Regions from separate parts of the Methylobacterium sp. Leaf469 genome, predicted to be linked through region 3. Evidence: predicted binding sites of a transcription regulator. Region 3 holds the regulator's gene; each other region holds the start of a gene.
The links. The regulator LexA, encoded in region 3, represses DNA repair genes until DNA is damaged. The targets are predictions, from matches to a motif close to TGTTCNNNNTGTGTTCNG.

Region 1 (4,616 bases), 260 kb from region 3:
CGGTCCGTCGTCGTCGATGGAGACGAGAAAGCTGCGAACCTCGCGCCGGCCGACCACCGCGACGGTGTCGCCGTAGCGGGCGGCATTGGCCGCGAGGTTGAACAGGCAGCGCCGGATGGCGTCGGGCCGCAGGGTGACGCTGGCCTCGCCCTCGATCTCGACGGCCTCCACGTGGGCGCCGAGGCGCTCCATGTCCGTGCGCAGGTCCTCCAGCATCGCACGCATGTCGGTGGGCACGGCGAGTTCGCCGGAATCCCCGCGCGCGAAGGCGAGGTAGGCTTCCAGCATCCGGCTCATCTCGTCGACGTCGCGCTGGAGGTCCTCGACGTCGGCCGTCTGTTCGATGAGCGCCAGGGTCAGCTTGAACCGGGTGATGATGGTGCGCAGGTCGTGGCTCACCCCGTTGAGCATGGTGGTGCGCTGCTCCATCGCCCGTTCAATGCGACGTTTCATCTCGATGAAGGCGTGACCGGCTTGGCGGACCTCGCGGGCGCCGCGCGGGCGGAACTCGATCTCGCGGCCCTTGCCGAAACTCTCGGCGACGGCGGCGAGCCGCAGGATCGGCTTGATCTGGTTGCGCAGGAACAGGATCGCGACGCCGAGGAGCACCAGGGACGATCCGCTCATCCACAGGAGGAAGATGTGCGAGTTCGAGGCGTAGGCCATGCTGCGCCGCGCCGTGACCCGCAGCACCCCGTCGGGAATGGCGACGCGGATCTCGATGAGGCTGGAGCGGCCCACCGTGTCGATCCAGTACGGTCGGCGGATCTGGCGCTTGATCTCATCGGACAGCACTTCGTCGAGGATCGAGAAGAACGGTCGCGGCCCGGCGACGGGCAGCGTCGCCCCCTTCAGGATGTCGAGGTCGAGGTTGAGCCGGGTGCCGGCGATGCGGGTGAGGGTCTCGGCGTCCTTGTCCTGGGGGTAGCTCTCGTAGACGTCGATGAGGGCGGCCACATCCGCCGTCACCGCCGCCGACAGGCGCCGGGTCACGAGCTGCCAGTGCCTCTCCATGAACGTGTAGGCGATCACCGATTGCAGCAGCACCACGGGCGCGATGATGATGATCAGCGACCGTGCATAGAGGCCCTTCGGCAGCAGGTCGCCGATGGCGCGGCTGAGGAGCCGCCACATCCGTCGCGGCGGCGGCACCCGCGCGAGGGCCGTCAGCAGCCGATTCGGAGCGTGCGTGCGCGGCACGGCCCGGCGATCAATCGACGGCGAGGCGGTAACCGACGCCCCGGACGGTCTGCAGGAACAGGGGGTTCGCCGGGTCGACCTCGGTCTTGCGGCGCAGGCGGTTGATCTGCACGTCGATGCTGCGCTCGGCGGCGAGGCCGCCGGCCCCGGCGAGCGCCTCGCGTTCCACGTTGGCGCCCCCGGCCTGGGCCAGCACGGTGAGGATCTCGCGTTCGCGCTCGGTGATGCGGATGGTCTCGTCGGCGCGGCGCAGCTCGCCCCGGTCGATGCGGTAGGAGAACGGCCCGAAGGTCACGGTCTCGAGGCCGGGCTCGCGCGCCGGGGCGCCCTCGGCGCGCCGCTTGATGATGTTGTTGAGACGCAGGATCAGTTCGCGCGGCTCGAAGGGTTTCGGCAGATAATCGTCGGCGCCAATCTCGAGGCCCATGACCCGGTCGTTGGGGTTGGAGCGGGCCGTGAGCATGAGGATCGGCACCCGCGAGGTCTCTCGGACGTGGCGGGCGTAGTCGAACCCGCTCTCGCCCGGCATCATCACGTCGAGGACGAGGGCGTCGAACACGAAGCACTGCGCCTTGGTGCGCGCCTCGGCGACGTTGGCGGCGGCGGTGACGCGGAAGCCCTGCTCGTAGAGGAAGCGGGTGAGGAGCTCGCGCACGCGGCGGTCGTCGTCCACCACGAGGATGTGGGGCGCGTTGTCGGCCAGCTCGACGCTGGCCTTCAGACCGGGGAGGGACATCAGGCGGCGCTCCGGGCCCGGCGGGCCATGAGGCGACGCACGGCGGCGCGCTCCTCGGGCTCGATCATGGCGAGCAGGAAGTTCTGGGCCGAGAGCGCCCCGCCTTCCCCGGCGCCTTGCGCCGGCTCGGCGAGCGCCCGCGTCACCCGGTGGGTCTGGACCCGGATGAGGTCGCCCGCGAGCGCGGTGCCGCGATCCGTACAGAACAGCAGCCGCTGGCGCCGGTCGCTCGTTCCGGTCTTCTGGACGATGTAGTCCTGCTCGATGAGATCCTTGAGCACCCGGTTCAGACTCTGCTTCGTGATCCGCAGGATATCGAGGAGTTCGGCGATGGTGAGGCCCGGGTAGCGATCGACGAAGTGCAGCACCCGGTGATGCGCCCGGCCGAACCCGTATTGCGCCAGGATGCGGTCCGGGTCACCGACGAAATCGCGATAGGCGAAGAACAGCAGCTCGATGAGGTCGTCGCCGGGGCTTTGGGATGAGGCGGTCTCCGCCGGACCGTGTGCGTCGCTGCCGGCCGTCTGGGTCGCGGGAAAGGTCACGTCGGGGGCGGCCTGATTTTATGTCAGTGTTATTGACATATTTCAGGTGCGTTGCTACCCGTCAAGCCTTCCGGTAGGGCGTCACGACCCCGTGGCCTGTTTCAATTTCTGGCCTGTTCCGCCGCCCGACCCCCGACTCCCATCTGACGCCGGCTTCGAGGGCAAGCCCGCGTGCCGAGGAAGCCCACCATGTCCCTGATCCCGTTCGACGCGCGCGAGGGCACCATCTGGTACGATGGCGCGATGGTGCCGTGGAAGGATGCCAAGATCCACGTGCTGTCCCACGGCCTGCATTACGGGTCGTCGGTGTTCGAGGGCGAGCGGGCCTATGGCGGGCGCATCTTCAAGAGCCGCGAGCATGCGGAGCGCCTACTTCGCTCGGCCGAACTCCTCGACTTCAAGATTCCCTACAGCGCGGCCGAGATCGAGGCGGCCAAGGAGCTCGTCCTGCGGACCAGCGGCCTCGCCGACGCGTATCTGCGCCCGGTGGCGTGGCGCGGCTCCGAGATGATGGGCGTGGCTGCCCAGAACAACACCATCCACCTCGCCATCGCCGCGTGGGAATGGCCGAGCTACTTCGATCCCGAGACCAAGATGAAGGGCATCCGCCTCGACATCGCCGATTACCGCCGGCCGGACCCCCGCACCGCCCCCTCCACCTCGAAGGCGGCGGGCCTGTACATGATCTGCACGATCTCCAAGCATCGGGCCGAGAACAAAGGCTACGCCGACGCCCTGATGCTCGACTGGGAGGACAACGTCGCCGAATGCACCGGCGCCAACGTGTTCTTCGTGGCCGACGGCGTGATCCACACCCCCCTTGCCGACCGCTTCCTCAACGGCATCACCCGTCAGACCGTGATCGAGCTGGCCAAGCGCCGCGGCATCCAGGTGGTGGAGCGGCGCATCCTGCCGGCCGAGCTCGAAGGCTTCTCGGAGTGCTTCATCACCGGCTCGGCGGCCGAGGTGACGCCGGTGTCCGAGATCGGTCCGTACCGGTTCGTGCCCGCCAGCCTGACCAAGACGCTCATGGACGACTACACCGCCGAGGTGCAGCCCAAGGCCGAGGCGGCCTGAGGCCCGCGACATCCGGTCCAAGGTCCCCCGGAGGCCTTGGATCGGTAGCCTCGACCGGGAATCTTGGACCGGGCGATGCGGAACCGCGACCCCGACCATGCGTTCATAGGGAACAATCCATGAACACGAGGCGATGATGACCAAGGCTGCTGAGAAGGCCGTCGCGGCCGACGAGACCAATCCGAAGATCGACCCGAAGGACACGTCGAACCAGATCAAGGATCCGAGCGAGTGGACCACCGGCGGCGAGCCGATGACCGGCGCCCAGGCCTCCTACCTCAAGACCCTGTCCGAACAGGCAAAGGACCCCGACGCCTTCTCGCCCGACCTCGACAAGGCCGAGGCCTCGCAGCGTATCGATGCCCTTCGCAAGGAGACCAAGGGCAACTGATCCACACCGGGGGCCGGCTCGAATTCTACGTTCGGGTTAAGCCCCCGGAAGTATCTGACCGGTTACCGTTACGTTGCTTCGGGACCGGCAGGGATTTTTTCGAACGATGGCTGGGTTTCCGAACGGTTTCGAGCATCGCGGTGATCCCGATGCGGCACAGGACATCCAGCGCGGGCGGGCACGGTTCGCCGCCGACGCGAGCGGCGCGACGGCCGTCGAATACACGCTCCTCGTCGGCTTGATTGGTCTTGCTCTGGTCGGGGCGATGCGCGCCTATTCCGACAAGATGGTGATCGTCTACAACACCCTCGCCACGGCGATCACCACACCCTGAAGGCGCCCCGGGAACCGGCGGAACGCGACGTCAGCGCCCGCCTGACTTGCCGGACTCCGCCTTGCCCGACCCGGTGCGCGCGGTGGCGTCGCCCGGCGGGTTCGCGTTCCGACCGCTCTCCTGTTGACGGCCCTCTTGCCAGAATGTGTCGAACAGGCGCTGCATCGCCTTGGCGTTCTCCTGCTGGACGTCGAGGCCGGACTGGAACATCTGCTGGAACAGCTCGAAGGGCGCCGCGTCGTTGGTGGCCGGGGCCGGTTGTCCGGGCGTGACGCGCGCCGGGGCGGGCTGGGGTGCCAGCCGGTTCGGCTTCGCGGCCGTGCGGACCGGGGG
Region 2 (4,616 bases), on a different contig from region 3:
CCTGCGTCTCGTGGAGGTGATCGAGGATCAGGACGACGTCCAGAACGTGTTCGTGAACTTCGCCCTGTCGGAAGCCCTGATGGAGAAGCTGGCGGGCTGAACGGCCCCGTCTCGTCGCAGGGGCGGTTTCCGGGTTGGCAGTTTCCGGGTTGGCAGTTTCATTGCGTCGCGGTGAGACTGCCCCTTGAGCCCGCGTGAGACGCTCCGTGCCGCAAACGCCCAGCCCCGACCTGCACGCTGTCGTGCGGGAGATCGCCGAGGAGATGCGGGTCCGGCCCGACCGGGGCGAGGTGGCGACCTACATTCCCGAACTCGCCCGCGTCGACGCCGGCGCCTTCGGCCTCGTCGTCATCGATGCCGACGGCACCGTCGCGTCCGGCGGCGACGCCGACGTGGCGTTCTCGATCCAGAGCATCTCGAAGGTGTTCACCCTGACCCTGGCCCTCGGCATGGTCGGGGACCGCCTGTGGCGCCGGGTCGGGCGCGAGCCTTCGGGCAGCCCGTTCAACTCCATCGTCCAGTTGGAGCGCGAGCGTGGAATTCCGCGCAATCCCTTCATCAATGCGGGCGCCATCGCGGTCACCGACGTGATCCTGTCGGGACATCAGCCGCGGGAGGCCTTGGGCGAGATCCTGCGTTTCATGCAGTTCCTGGCCGAAGATCCGAGCATCGCCATCGACGAGGCCGTGGCGGCTTCCGAGCTACGCACGGGTTTCCGCAACGTAGCGCTCGCCAATTACATGAAATCCTTCGGCGTCCTCGACAACCCAGTGGATTTCACCCTCGGCGTCTACTTCCATCACTGCGCCATCAGCATGACCTGCCGACAGCTCGCCACGGCGGGGCGCTTCCTTGCGCATTCGGGGCGGACACCCTCGACGGGTCATTCCGTCGTTTCGGCCGAACGGGCGCGCCGCATCAATGCGGTGATGCTCACCTGCGGGCATTACGACGGTTCGGGCGAGTTCGCCTACCGCGTCGGCCTGCCCGGCAAGAGCGGGGTCGGCGGCGGCATCCTGGCCGTGGCGCCGGGGCGTGCCTCCATCGCCGTGTGGTCGCCCGGCCTCGACGCCTCGGGCAATTCCCACCTCGGCCGGATCGCCCTCGAAGCGCTCACCAAGCGCCTCGGCTGGTCGATCTTCGGCGTCTGATCGGGCACTACGGTGTCCGGGTCTGGTACGTGTCCGGTCAGGCCTTGCGAGAACGGTCCGAATCCAGCAGCGCGGCTTCGTGATAACCGCAATCGACGTACGTGGCAGGCGACTGCATCGGCTTGGCATCGACAGGCGAGCGGCCCGAATCCCGGCGCTCCGTTCCGAGGCGTCCCCCGACGGGGAAGGCATAGATCTTCGCGGTTTCACGGGTGGCGGAGGGCGTCATGGAATGGGATCTCCTTCGGAGCGAGGCTGGTGGCGCCGCTCGATCACTGTTCGCAATATAGCCCCTTCGCCGCGGAATTGCGCGGCCTGTCGCGAATAAAAGCATTGTTTGCCGGAAATATGCGCAACGGCAGGATTGCAAAAACAGCGAGCAATATTGTTCGACCAAAGCTCACGGCGGGTCCGGGCTAGATTTTCGCGGACCTGTCAGCTCGCGTTACTGGCGAATGATTGCCCAAGAACATGGCATGGACACGGTATGATGAATAAATTAGCAATATGAATAAAATTTATGCAGAAGCTGCCCGTCCCTGAGAGAAGCAAAGGCGGGGCGGGCATCACGTCGCTCGTGTTGCTGCGAACGTGAATTGGCATAGCAAATGCTTTTGCGAGGGCGGCAGTTCCCTGGGGCGGCCGACGGTCCGCGCTTGCCGGTGGTCCGCACCGCGAACGGAAGAGAGACTTCACGATGACGAAGTACAAGCTCGAGTACATCTGGCTGGACGGCTATACGCCCGTCCCCAACCTGCGCGGCAAAACGCAGATCAAGGAATTCGACGGCTTCCCGACCCTCGAGCAGCTTCCCATGTGGGGCTTCGACGGCAGCTCGACCATGCAGGCCGAGGGCGGATCCTCCGACTGCATGCTGAAGCCCGTGCGCCACTTCCCCGACACGACCCGCAAGAATGGCGTCCTAGTGATGTGCGAAGTGATGATGCCCGACGGCGTCACCCCGCACGCCTCCAACAAGCGCGCCACCATCCTGGACGACGACGGCGCCTGGTTCGGCTTCGAGCAGGAGTACTTCTTCTACAAGGACGGCCGTCCGCTCGGCTTCCCCACCGCCGGCTACCCCGCGCCCCAGGGCCCGTACTATTGCGGCGTCGGCTACAAGGAAGTCGGCTCCATCGCCCGCAAGATCGTCGAGGAACACCTCGACCTCTGCCTCGACGCCGGCATCAACCACGAGGGCATCAACGCCGAGGTGGCCAAGGGCCAGTGGGAGTTCCAGATCTTCGGCAAGGGCTCCAAGAAGGCCGCCGACGAGATGTGGGTCGCCCGCTACATCCTCCAGCGCCTGTGCGAGAGCTACGAGATCGACGTCGAGTACCATTGTAAGCCGCTGGGTGCGACCGACTGGAACGGCTCGGGCATGCATGCCAACTTCTCGACGGAGCACCTGCGGACCGTGGGCGGCAAGGCCTACTTCGAGGCGCTCATGGCCGCCTTCAAGGACAACCTCGACGACCACATCGCCGTCTACGGCCCCGACAACCACATGCGCCTGACGGGCAAGCACGAAACCGCGGCCATCAACGAGTTCAGCTACGGCGTCGCCGACCGCGGCGCCTCGATCCGCGTGCCGCACAGCTTCGTCAACAACGCGTACAAGGGCTACCTGGAGGACCGCCGTCCCAACAGCCAGGGGGACCCCTACCAGATCGCGTCGCAGATCCTGAAGACCGTGGCCTCCGTGCCCACGGCCGCCGGGGTTTCCGCCGCCGCCTGACGCCTGCCCGATCCGGGACGCCTTTCCCGTCCCACATGCCGAGAACGGCGCGGCCCTCACCGGGGTCGCGCCGTTTCCATGTTCGAAGGGGCGCCGGCCGTGCGCCGATGGATCGGCCGGACCGGGTTTGGAGAAACCCCTCGTTCACGGTATGTGCCTAACGCTCGACGCTGGCGCCCTCCGCGCCCCAGGGCTCCGACGCAATGACCGCTCCCGTCCGCATCCTCGGTATCGATCCCGGACTGCGCCGCACCGGCTGGGGCGTGATCACCGTCACGGGCACGAAGCTCGCCTATGTCGATTGCGGCGTGGTGACCTCGGACGGTGAGCTTCCACTGGCCCTGCGCTTGCGCGAACTGCACGAAGGCATCACCCGTGTGGTGCGGGGCTTCGCGCCCGACGAGGTCGCCGTGGAGGAGACCTTCGTCAACAAGGACGCCCAGGCGACGCTGAAGCTCGGCCATGCCCGCGCCGTCGCCCTGCTGGTGCCGGCGCTCGCCGGCCTGCCCGTGTCCGAATACGCCGCCAACCTCGTGAAGAAGACGGTCTGCGGCGCCGGCCATGCCGACAAGGTCCAGATCCAGGCGATGGTGAAGTTCCTGATGCCGAAGGCCGAGTTCAAGACCGCGGATGCCGCCGACGCCCTCGCCATCGCCGTCACCCACGCCAACCATCGCGCCTCGCATGCCCTGAAGAGCCGGCATGCCCCCGTGCCCGGCATGAGCGCGCTTGCGGCCTCCCGCATCGCCGCGGCCTTGGCGAAGGCGGGTTGATCGCCGTTCGCCGTCCGGTTCGTATCGTGTCGGGAATCGTGATTCCGGGGAGAAAAGACCGGCTTGGGGAAGAGTCGCTACAATTCTTCCTATCCCACGAGAGCGATCGAAAGACTCGCGATTCCACGATGCCCGAGGGCGGCACAAGTGAGATCGATGAGCCAACAGCACGCAAAACCCCATCATCACAAGGTGGTCGTTCCGGCCCTGTGCTGGGGGCGGGGACGCTCCGAGTTCTATGCGGTGACGGATATCGTCTCCCCGGACGGCATTCGTTTTCGTTCCGCCACAAAGCCCCTCGTCGACGAAGAACTGACCTGCAACATCCGCCATATCGGCACCGTCGAAACCCGCGTGGTCGGTATCGGCGATCGGGCCTTCATCGTGCGCGTTCTCGCGCGAATGCAGGCTATGGCGAGCGTCGCGCGCGAATTACGCCAGCTGTCCGAGCAACAGGAGGCGCCCGTCCCCGTGCGCGTCCATCCCCGCGTGACGCCCCTGGAAACGGACGTGACCATCGAGCTCACCGATGGCCGGGTCCTGCCGGCCAAGCTCCTCAACGTCTCGGCATCCGGCGTCGCCTTCACCCTCGATGCGCAGATCGACATCGGCGCATCCATCACCATCGGCCGGACGGCGGCCCGCGTCGCCCGCCATTTCGACCACGGCATCGGTGCGGTGTTCGACCGGGCGTTCGCGCCCCAGGCCGTCGACCGGCACATCACCCTGTGAGCCCCGCCGGCCTCGTCAGGTACCCGGTTCGGCCGAAATTCAGGGCACGGCCTTGAACTCGCCTTCCAGGCGCAGGGTCACCTCGTCGCCCACCATCGGCAGGTAGGCGGTGATGCCGAACTCCGAGCGCTTGATCACCGCCCTTCCGTCGAAGCCGACGGTGTAGAGCTTGTCGACGGGGTGAAGCCCGGCCTGGTTGAACGTGGCGTCGAACGAGACCGG
Region 3 (4,616 bases):
CGTCCCTGTGGCTCGGCACGCTTCACGAGGGTGTCGCCGCTGGATTCTCCCGGGAGGTCGAACAGCGCCGACTCTTTCCCTGGCTCGCGGTGGCGTTCGGCCTCGGGGTGCTGCTTTGCTTCACTGCGACCTCCGGGCCGCCATCCCTGGGGGCACCGCTCGCCGTTGCGGCGATCCTCATCGCTCTGACACCCGTCTTCGCGGCCAGACCCATGGTCCTGGCCGTTCTCGTCGGGCTCGTCGCCGCATTCCTTGGTTTTACGGCCGCCACGTTCCGCCTCGCGCAGGTGGCGAGCCCGGTGCTGGCCAGAACCACCATCGCGCCCCTCGTCGGGCTCATCGAAGCCCTCGACGAGCGAGAGGAGGGCGCACGACTCATCGTTCGTGTCGAGAGCTTCGGCACCCTCGCGACAGAGCAGCGGCCCCGTCGGGTGCGGGTGTCGTTCAAGAAGGCACCGCCGCTGAAACCCGGTGATCGCATCGCCGCGACGGCGCGCCTGCTTCCGCCTCCCGAAGCGGCGCGGCCGGGCGGCTACGATTTTGCCCGCGATGCCTATTTTCGCGGGATCGGGGCGGTGGGCTCCCTCATCGGCACGATCCAAGTGCGGCCGCCCCCGGAGGATTTGCCACGGTCCTTGCGGCTCGCCGCTGCAGTCGACGACGCCCGCAACGCCCTGACGCGCCGCATCACCGACGCCAATGGCGGGCAGGCCGGCGCCGTCGCGGCCGCCCTGGTGACGGGCAAACGCGGCCTCATCAACGCGGAGACCAATGATGTCCTGCGCGCGGCGGGAATTTATCACGTCGTGTCCATCTCAGGTCTTCACATGGTGCTGGCGGCCGGGGTGGTGTTTTGGCTCGTGCGCGCGCTTCTCGCGCTGGCGCCGGCGCTGGCCCTGCGCTGGCCGATCAAGAAGATCGCCGCCGCCTGCGCCATGGCGGGTGTGACGGCCTATTGCGTGTTCTCCGGCTGGGATATCGCCGCCGAACGGGCGCTGATCATGACCCTGGTGATGCTCGGTGCGATCCTGGTGGACCGACCGGCCCTGAGCATGCGCAATCTGGCGCTGGCGGCCCTTATCGCCCTGGCGCGTGAGCCGGATGGGCTCCTCGGCCCGAGTTTTCAAATGTCTTTCGGGGCGGTGGCGGGCCTCATCGCCTGCGCTCCGCTCATCGGCGCCGTGAGCTTGCGCGGGCAAAGCGCCGGTCCCCTCGGACGCGTTGCGATCTGGATCGCCACGGCGATCATGGGCACACTTGCGACGACCCTGGTCGCACAGTTCGCGACGGCACCGTTCGCGACCTACCACTTCCAGACGGTCCAGCCCTTCGGCCTCGTCGGAAATGCCTTGACCCTCCCCCTGGTATCGCTCGCCGTGATGCCGGCGGCGGTACTCGGCATCCTGGCCTACCCCTTCGCCCTCGATCAGCCGGTCTGGTGGCTCATGGGTCTCGCCGTGCGGGGGATGCTGACGATCTCCACCTGGATCGCCGGGTTCGATCGCGCCACCTACGTGATCCCGGCCTTCGGACCCGGCGCCCTCGCGGCGATGGCCCTTGGCCTCGTCACGCTCACCCTACCGGTGTCGCGGCTGCGCTGGCTCGGCCTCCTGCCGATGGCCGTCGGCGTAGCCCTGGCCGCGAGCGCGACGCGGCCGGATCTCTATATCGACCGCGAGGGAGCTGGAATCGCCATTCGCGCCCAGGACGGACGCCTCGCAACCCTGGGGAAACCGCCAGCCTTCGTCCTGGAGCAATGGCTGAAGGCCGATGGCGATGGACGCCGGGCCGGCACCGTCACCGCCCTCTCGACCGCTCGGTGCGATCGGCTCGGCTGCACGGCGCATTTGCCGGACGGAAGAGTGCTTGCACTCGTCACCGACAAACGCGCTCTCCACGAGGATTGCATCCGTGCCGACGTTCTAATCACCCGTCGCGATGCACCGCCGGCCTGCGCCGCCAAACTCGTGCTCGACCGTCCATTCCTGGCTGCCCACGGTGCCGCGACGATCCGCTTCCCGCCAAAGGCCGATCCGATCATCACCACGGCACGACGCGCCGGCGAGAGTGTACCCTGGCGCCCGGTGCGGGAAACGGTACCGACGCGGACCCCGACGCCGGCTGTCCCGACCGCGCCGACAGCGCCAGATACAGACGAACCCGAACCTCCCTCCGAAGGCTCGGGCGAGACTCTTCAGTAGCGACGGACCAGACTGACGAGGCGTCCCTGGATCTGAACCCGATCGGGCCCGAGCACCCGTGTCTCGTAGGCGGGGTTCGCCGCTTCTAGAGCGATGGACGATCCACGCCGGCGCAGGCGCTTGAGGGTCGCTTCCTCGTCGTCGATGAGAGCCACGATGATGTCGCCGGTGTTGGCGGTGTCCTGCTTGCGGATCACCACCAGATCACCGTCGAGGATCCCGGCATCGACCATGGAATCGCCGCGCACCTCCAGGGCGTAATGCTCGCCACCCGAGAGAAAGTCCGGGGACAGGGTGACCGAGTGGCTCTGCTCCTGGATCGCCGAGATCGGCGTACCGGCCGCGATCCGGCCCATGACCGGGATGGTGATGGCACGACCGTCGCCATCCGTCGCTCGCGTCGTCGGCAGGCGTGCAACCGGCATGCGCTCGACGGTGCCCTTGCCCTTGCCCCCCTCGACGACGCTCGGCGTGAAACGACGCGACTCCGTCGGTGCCGCAGCGCCCGCGCCCGACTGCCCGCCGAGACTCTCGGGCATCCTGATCACTTCGATGGCGCGGGCGCGATTGGGGAGGCGCCTGAGGAAACCACGCTCTTCCAGCGCCGTGATCAGCCGATGGATGCCCGACTTCGACTTCAGGTCGAGGGCATCCTTCATCTCATCGAACGACGGCGGTACGCCCCCCTCGTTCATCTTCTGTTGAATGAACTGGAGCAGATCCAGCTGCTTACGAGTCAACATGAACGGCACCCGTCCTCGAACAGTACAAAGCGGCACTAAGCCACAGAAACAAATCGCGAACAGGTTATGCGTTCCGGAAGTGTTCTGCAAGGGTTCTCAGGAAAGATACATTATGGAGAGGCCGGGCGAAATTGGCGATGAGCCTGTCATCGCCAATTGGCGGCAAACCGATAATATTGTTTATCATCAATTATTTAGCAGGGTTTGGATGCCCCCCCGCTGGTCCCTGCTTTGGCCTGCCCCCATGCGGTGGCCCAAGTTCGAAGTTAGTGCATCGTCGGTCTGGAGTTGACCCCGTTTGTGGTCCACGGCCTATGCAAGGTCTCGGGCTGTGACAGCTTGGTTGGCGAAGGCTCGGCGCGTCAAGCCGCCCAGGGCCGTGTGGGGTCGATCGTCGTTGTAGTGGCACCTCCAGTCCTCGATGCGGTCGCGGGCATCAGCCAGCGACAGGAACCACGAGGCGTTCAGGCATTCCGCTCGTAGGCGGCCGTTGAACGACTCGACGTAGGCGTTGTCGGTCGGCTTGCTCGGTCGTGAGAAGTCGATCTCGACCCCGTTCAGGTAGGCCCACTGGTCGAGCATGCGACCGGCGAACTCCGGCCCATTGTCGACCCGCAAGCTCTTGGGCCGTCCCCTCAGCTTGACCGAGGCGTCGAGCGCCTCGGTGACCTGGAAGGCGCGGAGGTTGGCTCTCGGTGTGAGCGAGAGCGCCTCTCGCGTGTGGCAATCGACGACCGTCAGGATCCGGAACGGACGCCCGTCGAACAGGCGGTCGGCCATGAAGTCCATGGCCCAGACCTCGTTGGGTCCACCGATCGCCGGTCGTCCCTGGCGATACCGCCAAGCCCGCTTGCGCTTGGGCAGCTTGGACCGGATCGACAGCCCTTCGTCGCGGGTTGTTCCGGTAGGTGCGCTTATGGTTCACCTCCCAGCCCTCCCGTCGCAACAGGATGTGCAGCCGCCGATAGCCGTAGCGCACCCGCGCCGCGGCCATTTCTTTCAACCGCATCCGCAGCGCGACCTGAGGGTCCGAGCACTTCCTGTAGCGCTGGGACGAACGGCCGAAGCCGGTGGCCTGGCAGGCCCGACGCTCACTGATGTCGTAGGTCACCCGCAAGTGACCGGGCGACTTCACGGCGAACGGCGGGCCTCACCACTGATCCTTGAGGACGTCCTGCAGCATCGAGCGGTCCAGCGTCAGGTCGGCGACCAGCCGCTTGAGCTTACCATTCTCGTCCTCCAGCTGCTTGAGCCGTCGGATCTCCGGCACGCCCATGCCGACGAACTGCTTCTTCCAGCGCTAAAACGTCGGCTCCGATACGCCCATCTTCCGGCAGACCTCGTCCACCGTCGCGCCGTTCTCCGCCTGCCGCAGGGCGAAGGCGATCTGTTCATTCGTGAAGCGTTTGCGAGGCATGGCATCCACCCTCCTTCAGGGTTCAGGATGCCCGAAAAACTTGCGCTCAGCGCGGACCAGTTTCTGGGTCAGCGTCACGTCGGAGCCTGAACACAGCCGTCACAGGGGTGGGTAATTACTAAGTGGTGGCGGCTATGATCCGAACCGACAACGAACTGATCGCCGAGCTTGAGGCGGTCATGCAGAGATTGCGGGAACTGGAACTGATCACTTCCAATATGGAACGCTTCTTCGAGGTCGGGGAATGGTTGCTGT

Region 1: ASG60_RS12730 (DUF3072 domain-containing protein) is a predicted target of LexA. The motif match lies at 3,667-3,684, and genes of this name have one in related genera.
Region 2: ruvC (crossover junction endodeoxyribonuclease RuvC) is a predicted target of LexA. The motif match lies at 3,031-3,048, and genes of this name have one in related genera.

What each region holds. Positions count from the first base shown of each region.
Region 1 covers NZ_LMRE01000023.1:321,880-326,495, forward strand. The annotation lists gene ASG60_RS12710 (ATP-binding protein) at 1-1,134, opposite strand, end outside; gene ASG60_RS12715 (response regulator) at 1,211-1,936, opposite strand; gene ASG60_RS12720 (MarR family transcriptional regulator) at 1,936-2,394, opposite strand; gene ASG60_RS12725 (branched-chain amino acid aminotransferase) at 2,671-3,558, shown strand; gene ASG60_RS12730 (DUF3072 domain-containing protein) at 3,695-3,949, shown strand; gene ASG60_RS12735 (Flp family type IVb pilin) at 4,056-4,283, shown strand; gene ASG60_RS12740 (DUF937 domain-containing protein) at 4,314-4,616, opposite strand, start outside.
Region 2 covers NZ_LMRE01000001.1:432,430-437,045, reverse strand. The annotation lists gene ASG60_RS02060 (YebC/PmpR family DNA-binding transcriptional regulator) at 1-100, shown strand, start outside; gene ASG60_RS02055 (glutaminase) at 207-1,151, shown strand; gene ASG60_RS22405 (DUF2735 domain-containing protein) at 1,189-1,380, opposite strand; gene ASG60_RS22400 (hypothetical protein) at 1,410-1,571, shown strand; gene ASG60_RS02045 (glutamine synthetase beta-grasp domain-containing protein) at 1,849-2,889, shown strand; gene ruvC (crossover junction endodeoxyribonuclease RuvC) at 3,093-3,662, shown strand; gene ASG60_RS02035 (PilZ domain-containing protein) at 3,819-4,394, shown strand; gene ASG60_RS02030 (YceI family protein) at 4,434-4,616, opposite strand, start outside.
Region 3 covers NZ_LMRE01000023.1:59,295-63,910, forward strand. The annotation lists gene ASG60_RS11455 (ComEC/Rec2 family competence protein) at 1-2,201, shown strand, start outside; gene lexA (transcriptional repressor LexA) at 2,195-2,944, opposite strand; partial or broken gene ASG60_RS22735 (IS3 family transposase) at 3,257-4,361, opposite strand; gene ASG60_RS11475 (hypothetical protein) at 4,496-4,616, shown strand, end outside.